DNA from 3 places in the Rahnella perminowiae genome. Region 2 is predicted to be linked to each of the others. Evidence: predicted binding sites of a transcription regulator. Region 2 holds the regulator's gene; each other region holds the start of a gene.
What was found. The regulator PhoB, encoded in region 2, activates phosphate uptake and scavenging genes when phosphate is short. The targets are predictions, from matches to a motif close to CTGTCATAAAACTGNCNNAT.
Positions count from the first base shown of each region.

Region 1 (10,247 bases), on a different contig from region 2:
GCCGGTCTGGTGTCTGCGGCATTCGGTTTCCTGCTCGGATTCCCGGTTTTGCGGCTGCGCGGTGACTATCTGGCGATCGTCACGTTGGGTTTCGGCGAAATTGTCCGTATCCTGCTGCTCAATAATACCGAACTGACCGGCGGGCCGAACGGCATCAGCCAGATCCCGAAACCGACGCTGTTCGGGCTGGAGTTCAGCCGGACGCCGCGCGACGGCGGCTGGGATACCTTCAGCAACTTCTTTCATGTCACGTATGACCCGAGTGATCGCATCATCTTCCTGTACATGGTGGCGCTGCTGCTGGTGATCGCAACCTTGTTCATTATCAACCGTTTGCTGCGTATGCCGCTGGGTCGTGCATGGGAAGCACTGCGTGAAGATGAAATTGCCTGCCGCTCACTGGGCCTGAACCCGACCCGCATCAAACTGACCGCATTCACCATCAGCGCTGCGTTTGCCGGTTTTGCCGGTACGCTGTTTGCGGCACGTCAGGGCTTTGTCAGCCCGGAATCCTTCACTTTTGCGGAATCTGCGTTCGTGCTGGCTATCGTGGTGCTCGGCGGGATGGGCTCGCAGTTTGCGGTTATCCTGGCGGCGATTCTGCTGGTGGTATCCCGTGAGCTGATGCGTGATCTCAATGAATACAGCATGTTACTGCTCGGTGCGTTGATGGTGCTGATGATGATCTGGCGTCCGCAGGGCTTGCTGCCGATGAAGCGACCGCAACTGAAACTGAAACTGTCTAAGCAACAAATCGCGGATCAGGGGGAAAAGGCATGAGTACGCAACCTCTGTTAGCGGTTGAAGGGCTGATGATGCGTTTTGGCGGCCTGCTGGCGGTCAACAACGTGGCGCTGAACCTTAATCAGGGTGAAATTGTTTCCCTGATCGGCCCCAACGGTGCCGGTAAAACCACGGTATTTAACTGCCTGACCGGTTTCTATAAACCAAGCGGCGGCACCATTAAGTTACGTGATCAACATCTTGAAGGATTGCCGGGGCAGAAAATTGCCCGCATGGGCGTGGTGCGAACTTTCCAGCACGTACGCCTGTTCCGTGAAATGACCGTGATCGAAAACCTGCTGGTCGCCCAGCATCAGCACCTGAAAAGCGGTGTACTGGCTGGCCTGTTCAAAACGCCGGGTTTTCGCCGTGCTGAAGCCGATGCTCTGGATCGTGCTGCTGACTGGCTGGAGCGCGTCGGATTGCTCGAACTGGCAAACCGCCAGGCGGGTAATCTGGCTTACGGCCAGCAACGCAGGCTGGAAATTGTCCGCTGCATGGTAACGCATCCGGAAATCCTGATGCTCGACGAACCGGCTGCCGGCCTGAACCCGCGTGAAACTGAAGAGCTGAACCAGCTGATTGCTGAACTGCGTAACCAGCACAACGTGTCGGTGCTGCTGATTGAGCACGACATGAAACTGGTCATGGGCATTTCTGACCGCATCTACGTGGTGAATCAGGGAACGCCGCTGGCGCAAGGCACACCGGCTGAAATTCGTAATAATCCTGACGTGATCCGCGCCTATTTAGGCGAAGGTTAATGGGCGAAGTCTAAGGGACAGAACAAGATGTTGTCATTTAATCAGGTATCCGCCCATTACGGCAAAATTCAGGCGCTGCATGAAGTCAGCCTGAACATTAATAAAGGGGAAATCGTCACGCTGATCGGCGCAAACGGTGCCGGTAAAACCACGCTGCTCGGCAGTTTATGTGGCGAACCGCGTGCGACGAACGGCTCGATTATTTTCGAAGGGAAAGACATCACGCAGTGGCAGACCGCCAAAATCATGCGCGGCGATATCGCGATTGTGCCGGAAGGTCGCCGCGTATTCTCCCGTATGACGGTGGAAGAAAACCTGGCGATGGGCGGTTTCTTTGCCACACGCGATCAGTATCAGGAGCGGCTGGAGCGTGTGTTTACGTTGTTCCCGCGCCTGAAAGAGCGTCGTGTGCAGCGTTCAGGCACCATGTCCGGCGGTGAGCAACAGATGCTGGCGATTGGCCGTGCGCTGATGAGTCAGCCACGCTTGCTGTTGCTCGATGAACCGTCGCTGGGGCTGGCACCTATCATCATCCAGCAGATTTTCGACACTATCCAGCAGTTGCGCGAAGAAGGCATGACCATCTTCCTGGTTGAGCAAAACGCCAATCAGGCGCTGAAACTGGCCGATCGCGGCTATGTGCTGGAAAACGGTCATGTGGTGCTGGAAGACACCGGTGCGGCATTGCTGGCGAACGAAGCAGTGCGTGCGGCTTATCTCGGTGCATAAACTGGCTTCGGATTTTAAAAAACGGTGTTAAACCTGACAAACCGCACGGCAAGCGCTTTGCGGTTTTTATTTTGTCTATAAATTAACATCTCTTACATTCGTATAACTTTGCATACCATCAGGAATATGTCATGAACACAGAAGGTTTACTCGCCGCCCGTATGGTCAGGCTTAAAAGTTCGGCCATCCGGGAATTGCTGAAACACAGCAAGATGGAAGGCGTTATTTCGCTGGCGGGTGGTATTCCTTCTTCGGCGCTTTTTGATTTCGACGGTCTGCGTGAGGCGACGCAACTGGCCATCACTGAACAGCCGGAGCATGCTTTTCAGTATGGGCTGACTGAAGGCAGTTATACGCTGCGTGAGCGTATTGCTGAGCTTTGTCAGGAACGCGGTGTGGTGGCCAGTCCGGATGATATTGTGGTCACTGCCGGCTCCCAGCAGGCGCTGGATCTGGTGATGCGCGCCGTGGTAAACCCGGATGACGTTTTCGTGGTCGAGCGCCCGACCTATCTGGCAGCCTTACAGACGCTGGAACTGGCGGAGGCCAGACTGTTATCCGTCGGTTCTGACGGCGATGGCATGATTGTTGATGAGCTGGCACAACTGCTGAAGACGCAGAAAATCAAAGGTGTATATCTTGTCCCGACATTCGGTAACCCGAGCGGCGTGACCCTGAGTCGTGCCCGTCGCGAACAGCTGGTAAAACTGGCGGCACAGCACGAATTTCTGATTGTGGAAGATGACCCTTACGGCGAACTGCGTTTCACTGAAGAACGCCAGCCGACGCTTTTCGAGCTGTCGAAGGCGCTGTACGGTAACGCGGATAACATCATCTACACTTCGACATTTTCTAAAATTCTGGCACCGGGCCTGCGTCTGGGCTGGGTCATTATGCCCGACTGGCTACTGCACAAAGTTGCCATCATCAAGCAGGCGGCGGATCTGCATGCCAGCGCGCTGTCGCAGACAATTGCCGAATATTATCTCGGCCTGGGCCGTCTGCCGAAGCAGATCGAAACCATCCGTACGGCCTATAAAAAGAAATGTCAGGTTATGGCCGAACTGCTGGAACGCGAACTGGGAGACGTGCTGACGTTTGAATATCCGAAAGGCGGCATGTTCCTGTGGGCACGCTTCCGCGAACCGCGTAATTGTGCTGACTGGATGAAAAAGACGCTGGCGCAGGGTGTGGTATTTGTACCGGGCGAATTCTTCTATGCCGATAACCCGGATCACTCGACGTTCCGTTTGTCGTTCGCTACCGCGACTGAAGAGCAAATGCATGAGGCGGTTGCCCGCCTCAAACGCGCATTGTAATTTTCCTTCGCTTGTCTGTCAGCAGGTACCTTTTTGTGCCCGGTACCTGCCGGCAGGCATTACATGTCGGATGGATAAACTTTACACGGTTTTATATTTTTCGTTCCCTTTTTCCCGCCATTTAACAGCACTTCTTCCGCGTCAAAAAATTCCTGAATATGATTGCTAATGACCGGACAGGCAGCAACACCCTGGAGCAGGGCGCCATGCTGCTTTAGCCAGAATAAAATGCGCACAAAACTGGCCGCATTCGGGCGGTAATGGCCGCTTTTACACGTAATCCCGACCAAAATTCCATTATTTACCGCTATTTCACCGGCAGCCTGTACCGGCGCACCGCTCAGGAAGCTCGAGTGGTGGAAAATATCCACCCTATGATCGTTAGCGTAAAGGCTATTATTGGGCGCCATCACAAATATGGCCCATCCCTCGCCAGCAATATTGGTGCTCATATTACCCGTGTGAAACCGTTCACCGCGTGAATTATAAATGATGCCATTGTTGATATAAATTTTTTTATCTTCACGCTGTGCGCTGTCTAAATAAGTGACGCCCATTTGCAGTCTGCGTAGTAATTCTTCTCCCTTTTTATTATCAAACATATCCGGAATATAAAATTCACGCAGCCAGTCCAAAAAACTCAATGGGCTTGAGGACGTCTTCCAGATTTATAACGGGTCTTTACTATAAGCAATGGCCCTTGCTAAAGGAAAATGGCCGGGTATTAATGCTTCCTGCCAGTAATCTTGATGTAAACGGTGATGTGTTTTGCCCGTTACTCCCACCACAAAAGGTTTTACTGCCGCCCTGACTTTTGCCCAACCCCGAAGTCCGTGGCCTGAGCTATCGCCGGTCACGAGTTGAAGAGTGAGGGCCTTAGCGCGTTTAAGGGCCTGATCATGAAGTATCATGACCGCCGCAGCGCGATGGTTTGCAGGCTTACGGTGATAATATTTCTGACAGGCATCACAAATCATTAGCAGCAGATTGGCTTCTAAATCGGGCGTTTCTAACGTAATGATTTTGTAATGTTGTAAGAGCGTATCAATATGAGCCAGATAAACATTGGCCCTTCTGTGAAACAATCCCAGATTGGATTGCTTTTTAAATTCCTCTATCGTCCATATTTTATCTGGCATATGTTCTTACCTTCCATTTCTCTTAATTACACCTAGTATTTGTATGTTATTTAAGGGGTTGTAAATGAGGTGGGTAGTAGATTTTTCTGAGTGCATGATAATTTTAGTGGCTGTTCAAGTCGAATTCATTATGAATTAAGCAATGCCCTACAAAGCTTTATTTAACATCGCTGTCATATTACTGTCATTGATTTTATGTTTTTCTGTCATTTTTCCATGTCATGTTAGCTCCCGAATAAAAACGTTTCTTAATATCCATTATTTCTCTGCACTTGTTCTACACCAGCAGAATTCAGGAGACAGGCATGTTCATCAACCTCAAAAAAACGGTCATTGGCACCGCGCTGGCGCTGGCTTTCAGCGCCAATGCTTTTGCTGTGACAGAAATTCCTTTCTGGCACTCTATGGATGGCGAGTTAGGCAAAGAAGTGAACTCGCTGGCTGACCGTTTTAACCAGACGCACCCTGATGTCAAAATTGTGCCTGTCTATAAAGGCAAATACGACGAAAGCCTGGCGGCTGGGATTGCAGCGTACCGAACCGGTAATGCGCCTGCGATTCTGCAGGTTTACGAAGTGGGCACCGCGACCATGATGGCCAGCAAAGCCATCAAACCGGTTTACGAAGTGTTCAGTGATGCAGGGATTAAAGAAGACGTTTCCCAGTTTGTGCCGACTGTTTCGGGTTATTACTCCGATTCCAAAGGCCGCCTGCTGTCTCAGCCTTTCAACAGCTCCACGCCGGTGCTGTATTACAACAAAGACGCTTTTAAGAAAGCCGGTCTTAATCCGGATCAGCCGCCGAAAACCTGGCAGGATATGGCGGTGTACACCGAGAAATTACGTGAAGCTGGCATGAAATGTGGCTACGCCAGTGGCTGGCAGGGTTGGATCCAAATCGAGAACTTCAGCGCCTGGCATGGTCTGCCGATCGCTACCAAAAATAATGGCTTCGATGGCACGGATGCTGTTTTGGAATTCAACAAACCAGAGCAAATCAAACATATTCAGATGCTGGAAGACATGAACAAAAAAGGTGATTTCACCTATTTTGGTCGTAAGGATGAATCCACCGCCAAGTTCTATAACGGCGATTGCGCAATGACCACCGCCTCTTCCGGTTCCCTGGCTGACATCCGTCAGTATTCTAAATTCAGCTACGGCGTAGGCATGATGCCTTACGACGCAGACATCAAAGGCGCCCCACAAAACGCCATCATCGGTGGTGCAAGCCTGTGGGTAATGAACGGCAAAGACAAAAATACCTACAAAGGCGTTGCCGAATTCCTGCAATTCCTGACCACACCTGAAATTGCTGCCGAATGGCATCAGAAAACCGGTTATCTGCCGGTGACCACCGCCGCGTATGAACTGACCAAAAAAGAGGGCTTCTACGACAAGAACCCGGGTTCTGACGTTGCTACCCGCCAGATGCTGAACAAGCCGCCATTGCCGTTCACCAAGGGTCTGCGTCTGGGCAACATGCCTCAGATCCGCACCATCGTGGATGAAGAACTGGAAAGCGTATGGAGTGGTAAGAAAACTGCCAAAGAAGCATTAGATACTGCGGTACAGCGCGGGAATTTGTTACTCCGTCGCTTCGAAGCTTCTACTAAGTAATCCAGTTTTGCTCCCTCCCCAGTGAAGGGGAGGGTTGGGGTGGGGTATTAAAGACAACTCAGTCGTTTGCAAAACCCCCTCCCAACCTCCCCTTCGCAGGGGGAGGAGCTAAACCCGCCATCGCATCAACGAGTACACCATCATGAGTTCACACCGTCCCGGTTTTGGTTGCAGCTGGCTGCCCTACGCGCTGGTATTGCCACAGCTGCTGATCACCGCGATATTTTTCCTGTGGCCTGCAGGTCAGGCGCTGTGGTATTCGGTTCAGACGCTGGATCCGTTCGGCTTATCCAGTACGTTTGCCGGTCTGACTAACTTCATACAGCTGTTTCAGGACCCGTACTATCTCGATTCGTTTTATACCACGTTGAAATTCAGCTTTATGGTGGCGTTTATCGGGCTGGCCGTTTCGCTGTTTTTCGCGGCGCTGGTCGATCACGTTGTACGCGGCAGCCGGATTTATCAGACGCTGATGATCCTGCCATACGCCGTTGCGCCTGCCGTGGCAGCCGTATTGTGGATGTTCCTGTTCAGCCCCGGCCTCGGTCTGATCACCCATTTCTTAGGCTCGATGGGCTATAACTGGAACCACGCGCAAAACAGCGGTCAGGCGATGTTTCTGGTGGTGCTGGCATCGGTCTGGAAGCAAATCAGTTACAACTTCCTGTTCTTCCTGGCGGCATTGCAGTCGATCCCCAAATCTCTGGTGGAGGCGGCGGCTATCGATGGTGCGGGTCCGGTTCGCCGGTTCTTCCATCTGGTGTTGCCGCTGATTTCGCCGGTCAGTTTCTTCCTGCTGGTGGTCAATCTGGTCTACGCCTTCTTTGATACCTTCCCGGTGATTGATGCCGCGACGGCCGGTGGCCCGGTACAGGCGACAACTACCCTGATTTACAAAGTGTATCGCGAAGGTTTCTCCGGTCTGGACTTGTCCAGTTCTGCCGCGCAGTCCGTGATTCTGATGTTGCTGGTTTGCGGCCTGACGTTCATTCAGTTCCGCTTTGTCGAGCGTAAGGTGCGTTACCAATGATTGAAAACCGCAGAGGGCTGGATATTTTCAGCCACATCATGCTGCTGCTCGGCGTGCTGGTGATCCTCTTTCCGCTGTATGTCGCGTTTGTGGCGGCATCTCTGGATAACAAACAAATTTTTGACGTGCCGATGACGCTGATCCCAGGCACGCATTTATGGGAAAACATCAGCATCATCTGGACGCAGGGCGCGGGCAACAGCAGTCCGGCATTCGGGCGGATGCTGTTCAACAGCTTCATCATGGCGATGGTGATCACCATCGGTAAGATTTCGGTATCCATGTTGTCGGCCTACGCGATTGTCTATTTTCGTTTTCCGCTGCGTAATCTGTTCTTCTGGCTGATTTTTATGACGCTGATGTTGCCGGTGGAAGTGCGTATTTTCCCGACCGTGCAGGTGATCGCCAATCTGCATATGCTCGACAGCTACACCGGACTGACGTTGCCGATGATGGCGTCTGCGACCGCGACCTTCCTGTTCCGTCAGTTCTTTATGACCTTGCCGGATGAGCTGCTGGAAGCGGCGCGTATCGACGGTGCTGGCGCGATGCGCTTCTTCTGGGACATCGTTTTGCCGCTGTCAAAAACCAACCTTGCAGCGCTGTTCGTCATCACCTTCATCTATGGCTGGAACCAGTATTTGTGGCCGATCCTGATCACCAATGATGCCTCGATGGGCACGGCGGTGGCGGGAATTAAAAGCATGATTTCTTCCGGCGACGGCTCGACCCAATGGAATCAGGTGATGGCGGCCATGATCCTGACCTTATTGCCACCGCTGGCGGTGGTGCTCCTGATGCAGCGCTGGTTTGTGCGCGGCCTGGTAGACAGTGAGAAGTAAACTGAAATGGCAAATTTGAAATTACAGGCAGTGACCAAATCCTACGACGGCAAAAACCAGATTATCCAGAGCATTGACCTGGACGTCGCTGACGGCGAATTCATCGTGATGGTCGGTCCTTCCGGCTGCGGAAAATCCACCCTGCTGCGTATGGTTGCCGGGCTGGAGCGCACCACCTCCGGTGATATTTATATCAACGACCAGCGCGTCACCGAACTGGAACCGAAAGACCGCGGCATCGCGATGGTATTTCAGAACTACGCGCTGTATCCGCACATGACCGTGTTCGACAACATGGCATATGGCCTGAAAATTCGTGGCTTCGGCAAGGCGCAGATCCTCGACCGCGTCGAAGAGGCGGCGCGTATCCTGGAACTCGGCCCGCTGCTCAAACGCAAACCGCGTGAGCTTTCCGGTGGCCAGCGTCAGCGTGTGGCGATGGGCCGCGCTATCGTGCGTGAACCGGCGGTATTCCTGTTCGACGAACCGCTGTCCAACCTCGATGCCAAACTGCGGGTGCAGATGCGCCTCGAACTGCAACAGCTTCACCGCCGTCTGCGCACCACCAGTTTGTATGTCACGCACGATCAGGTCGAAGCCATGACGCTGGCTGAGCGTGTGATCGTGATGAACAAAGGCATTGCCGAACAAATCGGTACACCCTCCGAAGTTTACCGCCGACCGGCAAGTCTGTTTGTCGCCAGTTTTATCGGTTCGCCAGCCATGAATTTATTACCGGGCCAGCTGACTACGGATGGATTATCGCTGGTAATGGAAGGCGGATTTGAATTGCCGCTGCCGGTTCCGCGCCCTGAATGGGGCGGACGTGAACTGACGGTGGGCATCCGTCCTGAACATATTCATCTGACTGATGATACTCAGAAGGGGATCCCGATGGTGCTGAATACGCTGGAACTGCTGGGCGCGGATAATCTGGCGCACGGCAAGCTGGCGGGCAGCGGCGTTGTTGTCCGTTTGTCGCATGAAGTGTTCCCGACAGCCGGATCGCTGTTGCGCTTGGATTTCCCGGCGAAAGCGTTACACTTTTTCGATACTCACAGCGGATTACGGATGGAATGAACATGAAAGCCTGGCCCTATCCACGTATTGTGGCACACCGCGGTGGTGGCGCACTGGCACCGGAAAATACGCTGGCAGCCATCGACACAGGCGCAAAATACGGTCACACCATGATCGAATTTGACGCCAAACTGGCGCAGGGTGGAGAGATCTTCCTGCTGCATGACGATACGCTGCAACGTACCAGCAACGGCTGGGGTGTTGCGGGGGATTTGCCGTGGGAAAAACTGGCCCAGCTTGATGCGGGTGACTGGTACAGCGCCACATTTAAAGGCGAGAAATTGCCGCTGCTGGCGCAGGTAGCCGAACGCTGCGCATACCATCACATGATGGTAAATATCGAGATCAAACCGACCACCGGAACTGATGAGAAAACCGGCACTGACATTGCGCTGGCTGCCCGTGAATTGTGGAAAGATCAGGCCGTTCCGCCGCTGCTTTCCTCGTTTGAATTCGACGCGCTGGTGGCTGCCAAAAAAGCCGCACCGGAATTGCCTCGCGGCTTACTGATCGACGAATGGTACGAAAACTGGAAAGCACTGACCGGTGAACTGGAGTGCGTTTCCCTGCATCTTAACCATAAATTACTGAACGAAGAACGCGTCAGAGCGATTAAAGACGCCGGGTTGCGTATTCTGGTGTACACGGTGAATAGCCCGGAACGCGCCCGCGAATTACTGCGCTGGGGCGTGGACTGTATCTGTACGGATAAGATTGATGTGATCGGGCCCGATTTTGCCTAGAACCTGGTGTTAAAATCCGGCATCAGGCGTGGTGTTCACCACGCCTGAACTGCGGGTTAAGGCGTCTGGTTCAATTTCTGATTCAGCGTCTGATTATTCTGCTGGATCTGCAACCGTTGCTGATTGCTTTGGATTTGTGACTTCAGTTTGAGTTGCTGTTGCTGCTGGCTGTTACGTAAATCCTGCTCCTGCTGGCGTT
Region 1 covers NZ_JAFMOT010000157.1:19,617-29,863, forward strand. The annotation lists gene J1781_RS04550 (high-affinity branched-chain amino acid ABC transporter permease LivM) at 1-780, shown strand, start outside; gene livG (high-affinity branched-chain amino acid ABC transporter ATP-binding protein LivG) at 777-1,547, shown strand; gene livF (high-affinity branched-chain amino acid ABC transporter ATP-binding protein LivF) at 1,575-2,276, shown strand; gene J1781_RS04565 (aminotransferase-like domain-containing protein) at 2,408-3,595, shown strand; gene J1781_RS04570 (IQM protein middle domain-containing protein) at 3,655-4,230, opposite strand; gene J1781_RS04575 (hypothetical protein) at 4,264-4,734, opposite strand; gene ugpB (sn-glycerol-3-phosphate ABC transporter substrate-binding protein UgpB) at 5,040-6,353, shown strand; gene ugpA (sn-glycerol-3-phosphate ABC transporter permease UgpA) at 6,496-7,383, shown strand; gene ugpE (sn-glycerol-3-phosphate ABC transporter permease UgpE) at 7,380-8,225, shown strand; gene J1781_RS04595 (sn-glycerol-3-phosphate import ATP-binding protein UgpC) at 8,232-9,305, shown strand; gene ugpQ (glycerophosphodiester phosphodiesterase) at 9,308-10,048, shown strand; gene J1781_RS04605 (DUF2756 domain-containing protein) at 10,105-10,247, opposite strand, start outside.
Region 1: a site for PhoB is predicted at 4,905-4,924, ahead of ugpB (sn-glycerol-3-phosphate ABC transporter substrate-binding protein UgpB). Genes of this name have one in related genera too.

Region 2 (10,247 bases):
TGCCAGCGTAAACATAAAGCGCGTACCGACCCCCACTTCACTCATGACTTCAAGTTTGGTGTGGTGATGGCTGAGCGCATGTTTGACGATCGCCAGCCCGAGTCCGCTGCCGCCGGTCTGCCGCGAGCGGGCCTTATCGACCCGGTAAAAACGTTCGGTCAGGCGCGGGAGGTGCTGCGGCGCAATGCCCGGCCCGTTATCACTGATCTGGAATTGCGCACCATGCGGCGTTTGCTGCCAGCTGACTTCAATCCGCGTCCCGGCAGGCGTGTGGTTGACGGCGTTATACACCAGATTCGATACCGCACTGCGCAACTGATCTTCATTACCAAAGACGTTCAGTTTGTCATTAATGCGAAACACCACCTCATGCCGGCCGTTGCTTAACGTTTGCACCTCACGTTCGAGCATACCGAGCATCACCGGAATATCGACTTTCTCATGCAAATCAATATTCGCTGAAGCTTCGATTTTCGACAGCGTCAGCAACTGCTTCACCAGCCCGTCCATTCGCCGCGTCTGTTCCTGCATGGTATCCAGTGCTTTGGTGCGGAAAGGTTCTTCCAGTTTGGCGTCTTCCATCATTTCCAGATATCCCTGCAATACGGTCAGCGGGGTTCTCAGCTCATGACTGACGTTAGCAAAGAAGTTACGCCGTGCACCTTCGAGCTGGCGCATCTGTGTGACATCGCGTGCCACCATCAGCAGTTGCCCTTCTGAATAAGGCATAACGCGAAACTCGACGTAATGCTCATTATTGAGTTGCAGATTCAGCGCCCGGCTGAAATCGCGGGTCTGGATCCACAGCCGGAATTCCGGATAACGCAGCAGGTTGAAGATATGTTGCCCGTTATCTTCCGGCCAGCGGAAACCGAGCAGATCCTGCGCCAGCCCGTTACACCAGAAAATATTGCCTTCTTCCGTGGTCAGCACCACGGCATCTGGCAGCGATTCAGCACCGCTGCGAAAACGTTTGATCAACTGACCTAATTCACGACGCCGACGCCGGTTGCGCATCTGCATCTGGTTAAGCCCGTAGAACAGCGGCTCCCAGCTCCAGCGGCCGTTCGGCGGCGTAATACTGCGGTCAAGCCACAGCCAGTGAGAGAGTTTGAGCTGGTTGTAATAATTCCAGCCCAGTGCCGCAACCAGCGACACAAACAGGAGCCAGCCGAAATGACCGACGAAAATACCGAGAATTAACGCTGGCAGACAAAAGAGAAAAAATTCGCCGGCCAATCGTTTCCATGACAAACGTTCTAGCACACAGATTCTCCGCTGTGAGGACTCAATAACGCGTTGAAAAACGGTATCCGGTACCACGAACAGTCTGGATCATTCTGTCATGTCCGCTGGTTTCCAACGCCTTACGCAAACGACGAATATGCACGTCTACGGTGCGATCTTCCACATAAACGTTAGTGCCCCAGACGTTATTGAGCAACTGTTCCCGGCTATAAACACGTTCAGAATGCGTCATAAAGAAGTGTAATAACTTAAATTCTGTCGGCCCCATATCAAGCGCCTGTTCGTTGGCCATCACCCGGTGAGACGAGGGATCCAGGCTTAAACCCTGCATGTCGATCACTTCTTCCACCGCCATTGGCGAGATGCGACGCATCACCGCTTTAATGCGGGCAACCAGCTCTTTCGGGGAAAACGGTTTGGTGATGTAATCATCGGCACCGACTTCGAGGCCACGCACCCGATCTTCTTCTTCACCGCGTGCGGTCAACATCATTACCGGAATTTCGCGGGTCAGCGCCTCACGTTTAAGATGCTTAATAAACTGAATACCGGAACCGCCAGGTAACATCCAGTCGAGCAGGATAAGTTCAGGGTAAGGTTCAACAAGCTGCCCAATCGCTGAATCAAAATCCTCAGCTTCTACGGCCTGATAGCCATTTTGTTCCAGTACAAAACACACCATTTCACGGATTGGAGCTTCGTCTTCAACCACCAATATACGTCTAGCCATCGTAGGTCCTGCCAATAGGTTAGCGATCTTTTATTTGATTGCGGGCGCCATTATGCGTCAGTTTTGTGACAGATTTATGAATGAAAAGAATGGTTCATTACAGTCAAATATGACAGATAATTAGCGGCCATCTCGCTGAAATTGGACTGATTTATCGGGGACATCTCCCCCCGCCGACGTTTATACTTTGCCCCATTGTCGTCATCCAGGGTTCATACAGGAGTCTCATGCGCCTGATCCACACGTCAGACTGGCATCTTGGCCAGTACTTTTTCACCAAAAGCCGTGCAGCCGAACATCAGGCATTTCTGCGCTGGCTGACCGGTCAGGTGCAGCAACATCAGGTCGACGCCGTGATTGTCGCGGGTGATATTTTCGATACCGGATCACCGCCCAGTTATGCCCGCGAATTGTATAACCGCTTCGTGGTGGAATTACAACAAACCGGCTGTCAGCTGGTGGTACTGGCTGGCAACCACGATTCCGTCGCAACACTTAATGAATCACGCGAGCTACTTTCCTGCCTGAATACGCGGGTGATTGCCACTGTCGGCGAAAATCTGTCTGAACAGATTTTGGTGCTCAGTCAGCGTGACGGAAAACCGGGCGCGGTACTGTGTGCCATCCCGTTTTTACGCCCGCGTGATCTGCTGGCCAGTCAGGCCGGTCAGTCCGGCAGCGACAAACAACTGGCATTGCAGGAAGCCATCGCCGCACATTATGACGCGCTCTGGCAGGCCGCGCAGGCCAGGCGTGATGAACTCGGCATACCGCTGCCCGTTATTGCAACCGGCCATCTGACCACCGTTGGCGTCAGTACTTCTGATTCCGTGCGTGACATCTATATAGGCACACTTGACGCCTTCCCCGCGCAGGCGTTCCCGCCGGTTGATTATGTGGCGCTTGGCCATATTCACCGCGCACAGTGCGTCGCAAAAACTCACCACATCCGTTACAGCGGTTCGCCAATTGCCCTGAGCTTTGACGAACTGAGCAAAGCCAAAAGTGTGTATCTGCTCGATTTCGACGGGGCAACGCTCAGTGCCATCGACACGCTGGAAATTCCTGTTTTCCAGCCCATGCAGATACTCAAAGGCTCGCTGGCGGAAATTGAAAAGCAACTGGCGCAGTTCGAAGGCGGTGATGCACAAAAACCCGTCTGGCTTGATATCGAAGTCGCCACGCAGGATTATCTCAGCGATATTCAGCGGCGTATTCAGGCGCTGACTGCGGATTTGCCGGTGGAAGTTGTCCTGTTGCGCCGCAGCAAAGAACAGCGCATCAGCAGCATTGAGCAGCAGGAAAAAGAGACCCTCAGTGAACTGAGCGTCAGCGACGTCTTTGAACGGCGGCTGGCGCTGGAGCCAGACCCTGATGCCCCCCGTCAGGCGCGGATGCGCACTCTTTTTGCTCAGGTTGTTGAGCAGGTCACGCACGCTCAGAATGCAGAGGACAGCGCACAATGAAAATTCTCAGCCTGCGTTTAAAAAACCTGAACTCGCTGGAAGGCGAATGGAAAATTGATTTCACTGCCGAGCCGTTCGCCAGCAACGGATTATTCGCGATCACCGGCCCGACCGGGGCAGGGAAAACCACCCTGCTTGATGCCATTTGTCTGGCGCTTTATCATCAGACGCCACGTCTGAACATCACACCAAGCCAGAACGAACTGATGACCCGCCACACCGCCGAATCGCTGGCTGAGGTGGAGTTTGAAGTTAAAGGCGTAGCTTACCGCGCATTCTGGAGCCAGCGTCGAGCTAAAAATTCGCCGGATGGCAACTTGCAGGCACCGAAAGTCGAGCTGGCGTTACTGGCCGGCGGCAAAATTCTGGCCGATAAAGTGCGCGACAAACTCGACGCCATCGCCACACTGACCGGGCTGGATTTCGGCCGTTTCACCAAATCCATGATGCTGTCTCAGGGGCAGTTCGCCGCGTTTCTGAATGCTGATGCCAACGACCGCGCCGAATTGCTGGAAGAACTGACCGGCACCGAAATTTACGGACGGCTGTCTCAGCGCGTCTTTGAGCAACATAAAGAAGCGCGCATCGTACTCGACGGTCTGCATCAGCGCATGTCCGGCATCGAACTGCTCAGCGAAGAACAACGCCAGACGCTGGAGGCACAGCATGCTGAACTGAACGCACAGGAAAACAGCCTCAGCCAACAGGCGCAGCAACGCCAGCGGGATCTGAACTGGCTGCAACAATGGCAACAGGTGCAGCAAAAACTTCAGCAATCTCAGTTGCAGCTGGCTGCCGCTGAGCAGGAAAATCTGGCCGCCGCGCCGCAGTTACAACAGCTGGCACGCAGTGAACCGGCGGAAAAACTGCGTCCGTTACTCAATGACCGTCAGCGTTGTCAGGAAGAGTCACAACGCCTTCAGCAGCATCTGACGCAACTGATACAGCAACAGGAACAGCAGATCGCGCAGATGGCGCCGCTGAACCAGGCAGCAGAACAGGCGCAAACTGCACGTCAGAAGCAGGCCGAAGAACAGCGCCGGATGCAAACGCTGATCGAAGAAAAAATCCTGCCGCTGGACGGTGAAATCGCTCAGTGGCACAAATCACTGGCAGAAACACAGCGGGCGGTCAGTGAATCGCAGAAACAGGCCGCTGACCAGAACACAACACTGCGGCAAATAACGGCAGAACGACAAAAACTGGATGAAGAAAACCGCCAGCATCAAACCCGGCAGACCGCACTGACCGAAGCCCTTAACGCCGCACAGCAGCGTCAGGCAGCTCTGGAAAAACAGCATCCGCTGGCAGCCTTACAGAAACGGCAAACAGAACTGATGCAACTCCGGCCGGTGCGACAACAGCTTTTTTCGCTCGCGCAACTTTTCCCGCAGCTTAACCAGCGCGTGCAGCAACAAAACCAAGATTTTGCGCAGTATCAGGTACAACTGGCTGAGGAAGAGCAGCGCCTGGATAAGATCCGCCTGCAATGTCAGACACAACTTGAACATCTCAACGACGTAAAAACGCTGCATAAACAGGAAATGCTGATCGTCAGCCTCGAAGCTGAACGCGCGAATTTGCAAAGCGGTAAAGCCTGCCCGTTGTGCGGCTCGACCTCGCATCCGGCGGTTGAACACTATCAGGAGATCAAACCTTCTGAAACCGCACAGCGCGTCGAGAAAATGCAGCTTGAATTCGATGCGGTAAAAGCCAGCGGTATCGAACTGGCGGCGAAGATCAAAAGCCTGAAAGAACAGCAAAGACGTCTGCAGATCCAGATGGAGCAGGATCAGCAGCAACTGAATGCGCAGACGGCAAACTGGCAACAGCTCAGCATGCCGCTGAATCTGACGTTTACCCTGCATGACACCACTGACATCTCGCAATGGCTGACCGCCCGCGACGAAGAAGAGCAGCAGTCTCAGGCGCTGACCGGCCAGCACGAACAGCTGGCACGGGCACTTCAACAGGCGAAAGATGCCCTGACTGACGCCCTGAATCTCCAACAAAAAGTACAACAGCAAAGTGCATTGCTGACCGAACGCATTACGCGGCTGGTAGAAATAGAGGCGAAATCTCAGCAAGACCTTGTCCGGTTGCAAAAACAACAGGCCGAAGGTGAAAAAGCGCTTTCTGAGCTTCATGCCCGGCGCCTCGAACTGTTCGGCGAGCGCCAGGTGGCTCAGGTTCGCGAACACTTACATCAGCAACAGCAGGCGGCAGAAAAAGCGTTCAGTGATGCCCAGACCGCGCTGCATAAGGCGCAGGAACAACGCGACCAGCTTGCCGGTCAGCTGGCCAGTGCGCAGAAGCAACAATTACAGACCAGCGCACAACTGACACAAACGGAACAGGTGTGGCAACAGGCGCTGAGCACCAGCGGGTTTGCCGATGAAGCCGCGGTGAAAGGAGCGCTGCTTGACGACGTGCTGCGCCAACAGCTGCAGCAACGCAAAGAACATCTGCAACAACAACTGGCACAGGCACAGGCATTACTGACTGACGCCAGAGATATGCTGGAAAAGCATCGTCTTGTCCGCCCTGCTCATCTGAGTGAATCTGACGGTGATCTTAATGCCCTGACCGTGCAGCAGACGGAACTGGCTCAACAACTGAAAGCGTTACAACAACGTCTGGGCGAAGTGAAGAACCAACTGGAAAGCGACAAGCAGCGCCACAGCGGACAACAGGCGCTGATTGCTCAGATAGCGCAGGCACAGCTGACCTGTGATGACTGGGGTTATCTCAATCAGATGATTGGGTCCAGTGACGGGGCGAAATTCCGTAAATTCGCGCAGGGACTGACCCTCGATCATCTGGTTTATCTGGCGAACCGCCAGCTGGAAAAACTGCACGGGCGCTATCTGTTACAGCGCAAAACCAGCGATGCGCTGGAGTTGCAGGTGGTCGATACCTGGCAGGCCGATGCGCTACGTGACACCCGCACATTATCCGGCGGCGAAAGCTTCCTGGTCAGCCTGGCGCTGGCGCTGGCATTGTCTGATCTGGTCAGCGACAAAACCCGCATCGACTCTCTGTTCCTTGATGAAGGTTTCGGCACGCTTGACGCCGACACGCTGGATACGGCACTGGATGCCCTCGACAGCCTTAACGCCTCGGGTAAAACCATCGGCGTGATCAGCCATGTCGAAGCAATGAAAGATCGCATTCCGGTACAAATCAAAGTCACCAAAGTGAATGGTCTGGGTATCAGCCGTTTAAGCAGTGAATTTAAAGTCTGACCGCGATCTTTTGCGGGGCATGTCGCTAAAAATATTGCTAGCGATATGCCCTGCCGTGGATCCTGATTGTGAGCAGGCGCCCAAAAATCGCACCAGCGCAGTGCGTATCCCTTTGTCAACCTGCTGAATTTACGCCGCTTCCCGCCCGTTAACAAACTGGCATGCCCTGTGCTTAACGTTATGTATACAAGTTGCAGTACAAGTTGCAATGTATCCATAACCGCTAAGGGAACCGCCCATGAAAAACATCAAACCAGAATGCCGTCCGGTCGATAAAAAACGCCGCCAGCTGATGCAATGGCTTGCCATTACCGGTGGCGTTTCAACCCTGGGTGGCATGATCCCGACGTCGGTTTTTGCAGCCGGCGACGATGAAATCCGTATTGGCTACTGGCCGATTGTCGGCGGTTTACCCTTGTACGTGGCACTTGAACAGGGCTTTTTTAAAGAGGCCGGGCTGAATGTGAAAGGGGTGAAATTCGCCAGCGCACAACAAATTGTTGAAGGGATGATCACCGGCAGGATCCACGGCTGCGCAAATGGTACCGCAACCGGCGCGCTGGGACTGGGGGCCATTACCTCACCGGGTCTGTTTAAAATTATCTGTTCTAATCCGTCAAACCACACGCTGGTGTTAGATGAGTTTCTGGTACCACTGAACAGCCCGGCCAAGGCTATCAGTGATCTGAAAGGCAAGAAAATTGCCTGCGGCCCGGGGATCCAGAACGTCACTATGGCGAAAATTATTCTGGAGAAAAATGGCTTCACTAACCCGTCGGTGATCGAACTGCCGGTGGGGCAACACGCACCTGCCCTGGCCGCAGGACAAATTGACGGTGTATACACGCTCGAACCGACCGGCACCGTGGGGCGGATGAAAAATCTTTCCCGCACCCTGGAAACCGGCGTGATTTCTAAATATGTGCTCGGCAACGCCGACGCACCGTGGTTTGGCGGTGCCGCAGCACTCAACGCCAGCTTTATTGCCAGCAAGCCTGAAGAAACCAAAAAGTTTATTGCCGCTTATCAGAAAGCGGTGGAATTCATTGCGGCTCACCCTGACAAAGCGCGCGAAAATGTCGCCGGTTACACCAGCATTGAACCGGCGCTGGTGAAGGAAGTGCCGCTGCCGGGCTTTGTGATGTATTCCGGTTTAAAAGGCGACAACCTGCAATGGTTCCAGAAATTTTATGACGTCTTTACAGAAAGGAAAATCTTCAGCAAGCCGGTGGATGTCGCTTCACTGATTTATCAGGGATGAGGGGAAACAGAATGACTTCACGCTGGTCTTCAAGATTACTGCCGCTGGTCGGCCCGGTACTGCTGTTTTTATTCTGGCAACTGGCCGTCAGTGCGAAATGGCTCAATCCGGTGCTTCTGCCCTCACCCGTCGAGACACTTGGCTATATGTTCCGGTCATTTTCCGATGCGTCCATGCGCACCGATATCGGCGCCACACTCTACCGGACGCTGGTTTCCTTTGCCTTTGCCGCGGTCATTGGTGTGCCGCTGGGGGTCATGCTGGGCAGCAATGAAAAAGTTTACCGCAGCCTGGAATTTCTGATCGACTTCTTCCGTTCAACGCCATCCTCAGCGCTTATCCCGCTGTTTATGTTGATTTTCGGCATTACGGATGCCAACAAAATCGCCATCGCCGCCTTTGCTGCCGTGCTGGTCATCCTGTTCAACAGTGCATACGGCGTGATGAATGCCAAAAAAACCCGCCTGATGGCCGCCAAAGTGATGGGTATTTCCCGCTGGCATATTTTCAAAGACATCATGCTGATGGAAAGCCTGGCACAAACCTTTGTCGGACTGCGCACCGGCGTGTCGATTGCGCTGGTGATCGTGATTGTCGCCGAAATGTTTATCGGTTCAGAAACCGGCCTCGGCCATCGGATCATTGATGCCCAGCAGGTTTTCAATATCAAAGATATGTACGCCTCGATCCTGATCACTGGTGCGCTGGGCTATCTGCTGAATCTGGCTTTTTTACTGATCGAGAAAAAAACTGTGCACTGGAGTAGCAAAGCATGACGCAACCTCTCTCGCTGAACCCTGACTACCAAGGCCCGAAGCTGCCTCAATACGCCACGCGCCCCGACACGCATGTGACAATCCGCGGGCTGAACAAAGCCTTTGCCGGGCAACCGCTTTACACCGATCTCAATCTGGATCTGCCGCGCAGCAAAATTGTGTCGATCTTCGGCCCGAATGGCTGTGGAAAATCGACCTTAATGAATATGATCGCCGGGCTGATCCCGGTCGATAAGGGCGATATTTTATTTGACGGCAAAACGCTGGCACAAACCACCATCGGCTACGTATTTCAGAACTACCGCGATGCGCTGTTTCCGTGGATGAGCGCGCGCGCCAACATCGCCTATCCACTGGTCCGCCATGGCATGAGCAAAGCCGATGTGAATGCACGGGTTGAGGAGCTGACGCAGATGTTTGATATCCGCTTTGACCTGAAACGCTATCCGTATGAGCTTTCCGGCGGCCAGCAGCAAACGGTATGTATCATGCGGGCGCTGGCGACGCGTCCGGAAGTGATGTTCCTCGACGAACCTTTCTCGGCGCTGGATTTCGAGATGACGCTGTTTATCCGCGATAAATTGCAGGAAGTGCAACTGGCGACTGGCGTCACGATGCTGATTGTGTCACATGATCTGGAAGATGCGGTGTTCCTGGCGGATGAGATTTTACTGCTGACGCGGCGACCGACGCAGATTGCGGAAATCGTACCGTTCGACCTGCCGCGCCCGCGTGGATCGGAAATCATGAGCCATCCGGAATTTATCCGCGTCAAGGCACATACTCTGGAAGTCTTTAAGCGCGAAATGGCGCTCTGAAGGGCAACGGCGGTAAGTCACAGGGGCGCGATTTTTTTTCCTGTGACTTACTCATGATTATTTCTGATGCTTACAACGCAAAGCGCGATTGCGGCCATAGCCAGGCCGCACCGCGCACACCGCTCGAATCACCATGAACGGCTTTGAGGATCGGCGTTTCACATTCTCCGCCAAACACCCATTGTTTAATCAACAGCGGCACCGTCTGATACAAACGATCCACATTACTCATGCCTCCCCCGAAGACAATCACGTCCGGATCGAGGATATTTACTACGTTCGCCAGCGCCTTAGCCAGACGGCGTTCATAGCGTCCGAGCGCCAGTTCTGCGGTTTCATCCCCCTGTTCCACCCGCGCAATAATCTCTGCGCCTTTCAGCCGCTGACCGGACAAACGGAAGTAGTCTTCTGCAAAACCGGTGCCGGAAACAAAGGTTTCGACGCAGCCTGATTTCCCGCAATAGCACGGTACCTCACGGGCAAACTGAATTTCTTCATCATCCTGCCACGGCAGCGGGTTATGTCCCCATTCCCCGGCATTGCCATTACCGCCCGCATGCGCCGCGCCGTGAAGCGCCACACCGGAACCACAGCCGGTGCCGATAATAACCGCAAATACGGTCTGACGGCCCGCCCCTGCGCCGTCAGTGGCTTCTGACACCGCAAGGCAATTCGCATCATTGGCAATATGCACTTCGCGTTT
Region 2 covers NZ_JAFMOT010000179.1:53,736-63,982, reverse strand. The annotation lists gene phoR (phosphate regulon sensor histidine kinase PhoR) at 1-1,266, opposite strand, end outside; gene phoB (phosphate response regulator transcription factor PhoB) at 1,289-1,978, opposite strand; gene sbcD (exonuclease subunit SbcD) at 2,206-3,444, shown strand; gene sbcC (exonuclease subunit SbcC) at 3,441-6,689, shown strand; gene J1781_RS14710 (ABC transporter substrate-binding protein) at 6,928-7,950, shown strand; gene J1781_RS14705 (ABC transporter permease) at 7,962-8,726, shown strand; gene J1781_RS14700 (ABC transporter ATP-binding protein) at 8,723-9,544, shown strand; gene mak (fructokinase) at 9,615-10,247, opposite strand, start outside.

Region 3 (10,247 bases), on a different contig from region 2:
CCTGGCCGTATCAGCTCACTGGTTCACCCGTGGTACTGCGGTTACGGCGATGGAAAACCCGCGCACGATTCATGATTTTGGCGGCTTCCCGCAGGCGCTGTTTGATAAGCGTTATCCGGCACCCGGTTCACCGGTGCTGGCAAAGCGGGTTCAGGAATTACTTAGCCCGGTAAATGTGATTTCAGATACCCGCGAGTGGGGTTTCGACCATGGTACCTGGGGTGTGCTGATCAAGATGTATCCTGACGCGGATATTCCGGTGATCCAGCTGAGTATTGATGGTACACAGCCGCCGGAATACCACTATGAACTGGGTAAGAAGCTGGCGGCGCTGCGTGACGAAGGCGTGATGATTGTTGCCAGCGGTAATGTGGTGCATAACCTGCGGATGGTGAAATGGGGCGGCGATACTGAAGCTTATCCGTGGGCGACGTCTTTTGAGACTTATGTGAAAGACAATCTGCGCTGGAAGGGTGAGGCGAAAGATCATCCTCTGGTGCAGTTTATGGAGCATGAAGGCGGCGCATTATCGAATCCGTCTCCGGATCACTATCTGCCATTGCTGTATGTTTTAGGCGCGTGGAATGGTATTGAGCCGATCACGCAGCCAACGGACGGGATCGTGATGGGATCGCTTTCGATGCTCTCGGTGCAGTTAGGTTAATAGCACCACTGTCAGCCCGAAATAAAAAGGATAATGAATTTCTTCATTATCCTTTTCTGGTTTTTCATCCGACAATCGTGTGCGGATAAAAACGTGACAGATCCTGGGTGATCAGCGCTTTATCTTCACGGATGCCGATCCCGCAGGGTTGATCATTGACCAGCCAGCTGCCGATCAGGGTGTAACTGCCTTCAAACACTGGCAGCGGATGGAACTGTTGCACGATCATGCCTTCAGCACCGTACGGGCCATCCACACGGGCGACTTCCTGGCCTTTCTCGATGACTTTAATGTTCGCGCCTTCGCGGGAAAACAGCGGCTTCACCACGTAGTGATCCAGTTCCGGATGCTGATCTTCGGCAAAATAAGCCGGTAACAGATTCGGGTGATCCGGGAACATTTCCCATAACAACGGCAGCAAAGCTTTATTCGACACAATGGCTTTCCAGGCCGGTTCCAGCCAGCGTACACCGGCATCTTCCAGCTTGGTCGCGAAGACTTCGCGGAACATGAATTCCCACGGATACAGTTTAAACAGGTTAGAAATCACCTGATCCTGCGTGTCGGTGAATTGCCCGCGTTCCCCCAGACCGATTTCCTCGATAAACAGGAATTCGCTGGCCAGTTCCGCTTCCAGCGCGCAGTCCTGCAAATATTGCACGGTGCCGCGATCTTCTTCGGTGTCCTGACAGCAGGCGATGTGCAGCAACGAGAAACCATGCTGGTTTTTAAGCCCGGCAAAACGTTCGATCAGCTTTTCCTGCAGACTGTTGTACTGATCAGCATCCTGCGACAAATTGCCTGCCGCAATTTGATCTTCAAGCCATAGCCACTGGAAGAAGGCCGCTTCATACAAAGAGGTCGGCGTATCGGCGTTATTTTCCAGCAGCTTCGGCGGATTGACGCCGTCGTAAGCCAGATCCAGACGTGAATACAGGGAAGGCTGTTGCGTGCGCCATGAACTGCGGACAAATTCCCAGACGTGTTTCGGGATCTGGAATTTCGCCATCAGTTTGTCGTCATTCACTACGCGCTCAACGACCTTCAGGCACATCTGATGAATGTCCGCCGTCGCCTCTTCGATCTCTTCAATCTGCGCCAGCGTGAACTGGTAATAAGCATCTTCACACCAGTACGGTTCGCCATACATGGTGTGGAAGTTGAAGCCAAACTCCGTGGCTTTTTCGCGCCAGTCCGGGCGCTCATTAATGGCTAAACGTTTCATCGGTATCTCTTAGCCACCCATGCTGCGGCCAGGGCTGCGTGGCGCCGCAGAGGAGCTGCGCTGCATTGAGGTTTGTTTTGCCACACTGTCGCCAAAACCGCCACGGGTGATGGTGTTGGTCACGGCAGGTTTCGGCGCCATCGCTGTTCTCGGAACGTTCATGGTACGACCGCCCGCTGTTGCGGGGCCGTAGTTTTTACCGGTCGCATCCACGAACTTACCGTTAGCCGGGCTGGCCGGGTTTTTTGAGCTGAACAATGGCTGTTGCGCGTAACCGCCACCGCTCATCATCCGGCCCATCATGTAACCTGCCATCAGCGGCATCCACATGCTGCCGCCGCTGCTCTGGTTTTCGGCCGTGGCGACGCCTGACTGTGCCGGAGCCTGAGTACACTGGCCTTCGCCAAATTCAGCGATACAGTCTTCTCGGCTGGCATATTTAGGTGCGGTTTTTGCCGCTTCCTTTTTCGCTGCATCATACGCTGCAACACATTGCGCACTGCCGGAAGGGTTGGCTTTCGAGCAGTCATCCGCATTCTGATACAGCGAAACGGTTTCGTCGGTTTTCTCGCAGCCGGCAAGCATAAAGACTGCGCTTATCGCCAGGGCGACAGGAGTAATTCTAGAGCTACGCCATGATTTACGGAAGGTAGCCAGGTTAACGTGTTGTGTCCGTTTCATCGTTCTTATCCCATGTTTAGGGCTTTTTTGCCCTTTCCCAGTAGGGTCTAAGAATAGGGGAAAGCGGGTGATTGTTAAAGCAGCGACAGGCAATTGTTACGAGACTTTACAGAGCGGCGTGACGCAGGCAAAAAAAAGCAGCCTTTTCAGGCTGCCTTGATGGAAATGCGGGGGACTTTTCAGAATCAATTCTGGAAAGGATTGCCACTTTTCTTCGGTGTTGCGGTTGCTGTTGTTGCGCTGGCTTTCTGAGCACGAGGCGCAGCTGCCGGGGTGCTTTTGCCGTAACCGTCTGCCGCAGCATCCTGATCAGGTGTTTCTGGTGCCACCTGATCCGGTGCGGTTGGGATGGGTTTACCCAGGGCACCGTTGAGTGCCAGCAGATCGCTTTCGTTCAGTGTACCCAGTGCTGATTTGATGTTCAGCTGATTAATCAGGTACGTATAACGCGCACTGGAAAGTTGCTGTTTGGCGTTATACAGCGTGGTGGTGGCATCCAGAACATCCACAATAGTACGGGTACCGACCTGATAACCGGCTTCCATCGCATCTAAAGAACTCTGAGCAGAAACAACGGCTTGTTTATACGCGTTGATGCTACTGATCGAGGCAGAGATGTTATTGAAAGAAGAACGAACGGTCTGCACGACGCTGCGGTGCGCGCTTTCAAGCTGCTCGCTGGCCCCGACAAAACTGTACTGTGCCTGTTTCACCTGAGAGGTGACTGAACCGCCACTGTACAATGGCAGGGAGAAGCTCAGCCCAATCTTGTTCTGACCAGCATCGGCGTCCTGATAACTGGAAGAACCACCCGTTTTGTCGCCGTGATATTTGGTATTGCTGATACCGGTTGAGGCAGTCAGATCAACCGTAGGCATATGGCCGGTTTCCGCATAACGAATTTGCTCACGTGCCAGATCCTGTGACAGACGGGCAGACAGCAAGCTCAGGTTACGGCTTTCTGCTTCTTTCAACAGCGTGGCGACCGGTTGCGGGCGCGTGGTGTTGAAGTTATCAACATTCAGCGAAGACAGTTGCGGGTAATACATACCGGTAACCTGACGCAGGGACTCCAGCGCATTATCCAGGTTATTACGCGCAGTCACTTCGTTAGCCAGTACGGTGTCGTATTGTGAACGGGCGTTCTGCACGTCGGTAATCGCAACCAGCCCCACGTTAAAGCGCTGAGTGGTTTGATCTAACTGACGGTAAATAGCCTGTTTCTGTGCTTCGGTATACGAGAGTGAATCGATTGCACTCAATACGTTGAAATAAGCCGTTGCAGTATTGAGGATCAAAGATTGTTGATCCGTCTGGTAAGACACATCCTGAATACCGGCAGTTTTTTCCTGCAGTGTCAGGGCGCGCCATTTTGACATATCAAAGATGGTCTGCGTTAATTGCAGGCTGGCACTGCCAACGTCGCTGTTAACGCCATTCGCATCACGGTACCCATTGGTGTAATTGTAATCCGCACCCAATCCGAGTTGCGGTAATAAAGGACTGCGGCTTTCGTTAATTTTTTCGAATGCAGCATCCCGGTCAGCAGCAGATTTGCGCAGGTCCGGGTTACTTGTCCTGGCTTGCTGATAGACCTGCATCAGGTTTTCGGCCTGGCTTATCGTACTGAAGCCGCCCAGGCTGAGTCCGATGAGAAGGGGGAGCAGTTTCTTCATTTGCATTCCTTGTTGTGCAGCAATGTTGTTATGTATGGTGGCGCAGTCAAATTAACCCATAGACGCGGATTCTAGCAGAGTCAGGCTAGCGGGGCGGTTGGCTTAACGTGCCTTCCCGAGTGAATGAGCCTAAATCTATCACAAACAACCTTGATTATTATTAACGCATTTTCATCAAACTGACCTCAAAGGGCAATAAATTACCTCTGTGAGGGATAAGGAAACATTCCATGTCTTCATTTAAACGGTCACCGGTTACTTTCGGCAAAGATGATGTAGAAATTATTGCACGCGAGACACGATATAAAGGTTTTTTTTCTATTATTGCATATCGGTTTCGCCATCGGCTGTTTAATGGAGAAATGAGCGCAGAAGTCGTCCGTGAAGTTTTTGAGCGCGGCCACGCTGCGGTACTCTTACCTTATGATGCGAAAAGGGATGAAGTGGTGCTGATAGAACAGATCCGCATCCCTGCTTTGGATTCCAGTGATACTCCTTGGCTTCTGGAGATGGTCGCCGGTATCATTGAAGAGGGCGAGACAGTGGAAGATGTTGCCCGCCGCGAAGCACTCGAGGAAGCGAACATTGTGGTGAAACGCTGCAAACCGGCTGTGAATTACCTGGCAAGTCCGGGCGGAACCAGCGAGCGTCTTTCCATTATGGTCGGTGAAGTTGATGCCACGACGGCAGAAGGAATTCACGGTCTGGAAGCAGAAAATGAAGACATCCGGGTACATGTGGTCAGCCGTGAGCAGGCTTACCGGTGGGTGGAAGAAGGAGCGATAGACAATGCGGCGTCAGTGATTGCCCTGCAATGGCTGCAGCTGCACCATGAATCCCTGAAAAAAGAGTGGGCTAACTAATGATTAAGCGCTATACCCCTGACTTCCCTGAAATGATGAGATTGTGTGAAACAAATTTTGCACAATTGCGCCGTTTGATGCCACGCACCGATGAACCTGGTGAAACGGTGACATATCAGGTGAGTAGCGCAACGTATTGCCTGACGATCCTCGAATCAACACGTTATACATCCCTGATAGAAATCAAACAGACTGCGCCGGCCGTGAGTTACTGGAGCCTGCCTTCGCTCACCGTTCGCCTGTATCATGATGCGATGGTGGCCGAAGTGTGTGCGAGTCAGCAGATCTTTCGCTTCAAAGCACGTTATGATTATCCGAATAAAAAGTTGCATCAGCGTGATGAAAAGCATCAAATTAACCAGTTCCTTGCGGATTGGCTGCGTTATTGCCTTGCGCACGGAGCGATGGCAATTCCGGTTTGTTAGACAGACTTCAACAACAAAGGAAACGATTTGGAAAGCCTGTTTACACTGCCTTTGGTGAATGGGGCCAAAGTCAGGATTCTACAGATTACTGATACCCATCTTTTTGCCGGTGAAGATGAAACGTTGTTAGGCGTGAATACGTTTAACAGCTATCGCGCAGTGCTGGACGCCATCAAAGCGCAGCAGCGTGAAGTCGATATTATCGCGGCAACAGGGGACCTGGCACAGGATCAGTCGGTGGAAGCCTACCATCAGTTTGCCCGCGGTATCGGCGAGCTGACCGCGCCCTGCGTCTGGCTGCCGGGCAATCATGATTTCCAGCCTGCGATGGTCAATGCCTTGCAGGATGCGGGGATCAACCCTTCGAAACACGTTCTGCTTGGTGAACATTGGCAAATTATCCTGCTGGATACACAGGTATTCGGTGTGCCGCACGGCGAGCTGAGCGAATATCAGCTGGAATGGATGGAACGCTGTCTGAACGCGTACCCTGATCGTTTTACTTTGTTGATGTTACACCATCATCCGCTGCCTTCAGGCTGCACCTGGCTTGATCAGCACAGCCTGCGCAATGCGCATATGCTGGCGAATACCCTGGTGAATTACCCGAAAGTGAATACGCTGTTGTGCGGACATATTCATCAGGAGCTTGATCTTGACTGGTACGGACGCCGTCTTTATGCGACGCCGTCAACCTGCGTACAGTTTAAACCGCATTGCACCAATTTCACGATTGATACGGTTGCACCGGGCTGGCGTTACCTTGATTTATATCCGGACGGCCGTGTAGAGACTGAAGTCTTCCGTCTGGAAACCAGCGAGTTTCATCCTGACACGGAGTCGGACGGCTACGAATGAACACCTTACTTTACCTGCACGGATTCAACAGTTCTCCGCACTCAGCGAAAGCCACGTCATTAAAAAACTGGCTGGCGGTTAATCATCCCCATATCGATATGATTATCCCGCAATTACCGCCTTATCCGGCTGACGCCGCGGAAGAACTTGAGAGTCTGGTCATTAGCAATGCGGGTAAAAAACTGGGTATTGTTGGCTCCTCGCTGGGGGGGTATTACGCCACGTGGCTGTCGCAATGTTTTGCCGTGCCGGCCGTGGTGGTGAACCCGGCGGTGAAGCCGTATGAGCTGCTGATCGACTTCCTCGGACAAAACGAGAACCCCTACACCGGCCAGCAATATGTGTTAGAGTCACGCCACGTTTATGATCTGAAAGTCATGCAGGTCGAACCGCTGGAGTCACCGGATTTACTCTGGTTGCTGCAGCAAACGGGCGATGAAATTCTCGATTACCGTCAGGCTGTGGCGTACTACACCACCTGTCGCCAGACGGTCGAACCCGGGGGGAATCACGCATTTGTCGGCTTTGAACGTTATTTTTCGCCGATTGTAGATTTCCTGGAACTGGCCGCAGACTAACATCGTCAGGGTGACTTTTACCCCGGATTTATAGCCTCTGCTTGCTGCCAGTGCTTCCACCCGCCCACATACTGTATCGTTAGCCCACAAACCTATGAGCCACGAATAATCAACGATGAGCCAATCAACTTATAACGCGGATTCCATAGAGGTCCTCAGCGGACTCGAACCGGTGCGCCGCCGTCCGGGCATGTACACCGATACGACCCGGCCAAATCATCTCGGTCAGGAAGTGATTGATAACAGCGTGGATGAAGCATTAGCAGGCCACGCCAAACGCATTGAAGTCATCCTTCACGAAGATCAGTCTCTCGAAGTCATTGATGACGGTCGCGGCATGCCGGTGGATATCCACGCCGAAGAAGGTGTTCCGGCGGTCGAACTGATCTTCTGCCGTCTGCACGCGGGCGGTAAATTCTCCAACAAAAATTACCAGTTTTCCGGCGGCCTGCATGGCGTAGGGATTTCAGTGGTTAACGCCTTATCCAAACGCGTTGAAGTGGCGGTAAAACGCGGCGGCGAAGTGTATGAAATGGCATTTGAAAATGGCGATAAAGTGCAGGACCTGCACGTTACCGGCACCTGCGGTAAGCGCAACACCGGTACCAGCGTTCATTTCTGGCCTGATGGCAGTTTCTTCGACAGTCCGCGTTTTTCGGTCAGCCGCCTCAGCCACTTGCTGAAAGCCAAAGCCGTACTGTGTCCTGGCGTAGAAATCCTGTTTAAAGACAAAGTGAATAACACCGAACAACGCTGGTGTTATGAAGACGGTCTGACCGATTACCTGATGGAAGCAGTCAATGGCCTGATTACGCTGCCAGAAAAAGCCTTTGTCGGGAATTTTGCCGGTGATACCGAAGCGGTTGACTGGGCACTGTTGTGGCTGCCGGAAGGCGGCGAATTGCTGACTGAAAGCTACGTCAACCTGATCCCGACCATGCAGGGCGGTACGCATGTTAACGGTCTGCGTCAGGGGCTGCTTGAGGCCATGCGCGAGTTCTGCGAATTTCGCAATATTCTGCCGCGCGGCGTGAAGCTGTCTGCGGAAGATATCTGGGAACGCTGTGCCTATGTGCTGTCAGTAAAAATGCAGGATCCGCAGTTCGCCGGTCAGACCAAAGAACGCCTGTCCTCGCGTCAGTGTGCGGCCTTTGTTTCCGGCGTGGTGAAAGATGCCTTCAGTCTGTGGCTGAACCAGAACGTTCAGGCCGCAGAACAACTGGCGGAACTGTGCATTTCCAGTGCCCAGCGTCGTCTGCGTGCAGCGAAAAAAGTGGTGCGTAAGAAACTGACCAGCGGCCCTGCGCTGCCGGGCAAACTGGCTGACTGTACATCACAGGATCTGAACATGACCGAACTCTTCCTGGTGGAAGGGGATTCAGCGGGCGGTTCTGCCAAACAGGCGCGCGATCGGGAATATCAGGCGATCATGCCGCTCAAAGGTAAGATCCTCAATACCTGGGAGGTCTCATCCGATGAAGTTCTGGCCTCGCAGGAAGTGCACGATATTTCTGTGGCAATCGGTATTGATCCGGACAGCGAAGATCTGAGCCAGCTGCGTTACGGCAAAATCTGTATCCTGGCGGATGCGGACTCCGACGGTCTACACATTGCCACCTTGCTGTGCGCGCTGTTTGTCCGTCACTTCCGATCCCTGGTGCGTGGCGGCCATGTTTATGTGGCAATGCCGCCGTTATACCGTATCGATCTGGGTAAAGAAGTGTTCTATGCGCTGGACGAGCAGGAAAAAGAAGGCGTGCTGGAGCAACTGAAACGTAAGAAAGGTAAGCCGAACGTACAGCGGTTTAAAGGTCTGGGTGAAATGAACCCGCTGCAACTGCGTGAAACCACGCTCGATCCGAATACCCGTCGTCTGGTGCAACTGACCATCGATGAGGAGGATATCGATCAGACGCTGCGCATGATGGATATGCTGCTGGCGAAGAAACGGTCTGAAGATCGCCGTAACTGGTTACAGGAAAAAGGCGATACCGCCGAACTGGACGTTTAAGCTTCATCGTAAGAAGTCTCTGTAAGCCCGGAGAGGAATGATTCATCTTCCTGCCGGGCGTTTTACCATGTGGTTTTGATTGTTGAGGGCTGAATAGTCCCGTAAGTGAAGCTCAGGAGGAGCAATGCCATTACCTAAAACCGGCGATCTTATTTACGGTCTGCATACAGATTTTGGAAGAAAGCGTTATATGTACTCTGTTAAGGGATTTCAAAACGGGGTAATCACCGCAGATGTTTTTAAAGTCCTCAGGCATGACCAGCCTTGCCGACTTGCGGAACAGGCCTCGCTTGAGCATTTCATTTCATCACACATAAAGTATTGCTCAGCATTAAACGGTGAGCGAAATAATGAAAATTTACGCAGGAAATGCAAGGCCATCGTAGAATGGGCCGTGTCGAAAGGGCGAAATATTCATTTCGTGCTGGATGAATTGGATATTACTGCTGTCGCGAATAAATCATACCGTGGTATTAATCCGGATGAAAATAAACCTGAAAAAAACCGTTCAATTACGGGATCTGAATTACGGCATATTTACCGGAACTGGCAAAAATTTAAAAATAACGTTTATTTCTGGTTTGAGCAGACGCCTGTTTCTCCCCCTTGGGAGCAGGACATTGTCATGGACACCCTGATAAAGAAAAACAGACGGCTACAATTGAGCACTGTCGTGCATCGTAAAGAAGTGTGGGCCGCTTATAATGCAACGGTGGGGCTTAGCCGAAATCGCTAGGTTACGTCGCGCTATAACGTGTCTTATAACGATGCGATGAAAATTGCCGGGCTACATTCCGGCGATTTTCATCAGGCAGTAAACTCAGGCTTTCTCAATAATATGGATCACCACATCCAGAACGTCTGCTTTAATATTTTCGCGGTGCTTATCCATATGATCAGCCTGCTGATGCGCTTCGAGATGCGCCAGACTTTCCCAGTCTTCCAGCATGAAAATGGAGTCAGGTACTGTTTTACGCCAGGGGATCTGGCCGTTGAAATCAACATAAGGTTCATAACGGTGACAGCCCTTCTCTGCCAGAACGCTCGGCAGCAGGGCGGTGATTTTTTCCATGACCGAATCGCGACGGCCTGGTTTGACTTTGATTTCAGCAATAACAGTGATCATAAAAACCTCTTTCCCGGGTGACCCTCAACCTTAAGCCTGGCCGAAAACATTTTCAAGATGGGCACGGTAGCGCGCAAAATCACCTTCTACATCAGGCTGTTTGATCACATCGTTACACATAAAAGTCGGTAATGTATCAA
Region 3 covers NZ_JAFMOT010000183.1:80,411-90,657, forward strand. The annotation lists gene ygiD (4,5-DOPA-extradiol-dioxygenase) at 1-664, shown strand, start outside; gene J1781_RS17655 (glutathionylspermidine synthase family protein) at 729-1,889, opposite strand; gene J1781_RS17660 (DUF1190 family protein) at 1,899-2,570, opposite strand; gene tolC (outer membrane channel protein TolC) at 2,756-4,252, opposite strand; gene nudF (ADP-ribose diphosphatase) at 4,477-5,109, shown strand; gene J1781_RS17675 (DUF1249 family protein) at 5,109-5,534, shown strand; gene cpdA (3',5'-cyclic-AMP phosphodiesterase) at 5,562-6,392, shown strand; gene yqiA (esterase YqiA) at 6,389-6,970, shown strand; gene parE (DNA topoisomerase IV subunit B) at 7,086-8,981, shown strand; gene J1781_RS17695 (hypothetical protein) at 9,106-9,717, shown strand; gene J1781_RS17700 (putative quinol monooxygenase) at 9,802-10,107, opposite strand; gene J1781_RS17705 (NAD(P)H-dependent oxidoreductase) at 10,138-10,247, opposite strand, start outside.
Region 3: a site for PhoB is predicted at 4,415-4,434, ahead of nudF (ADP-ribose diphosphatase). Genes of this name have one in related genera too.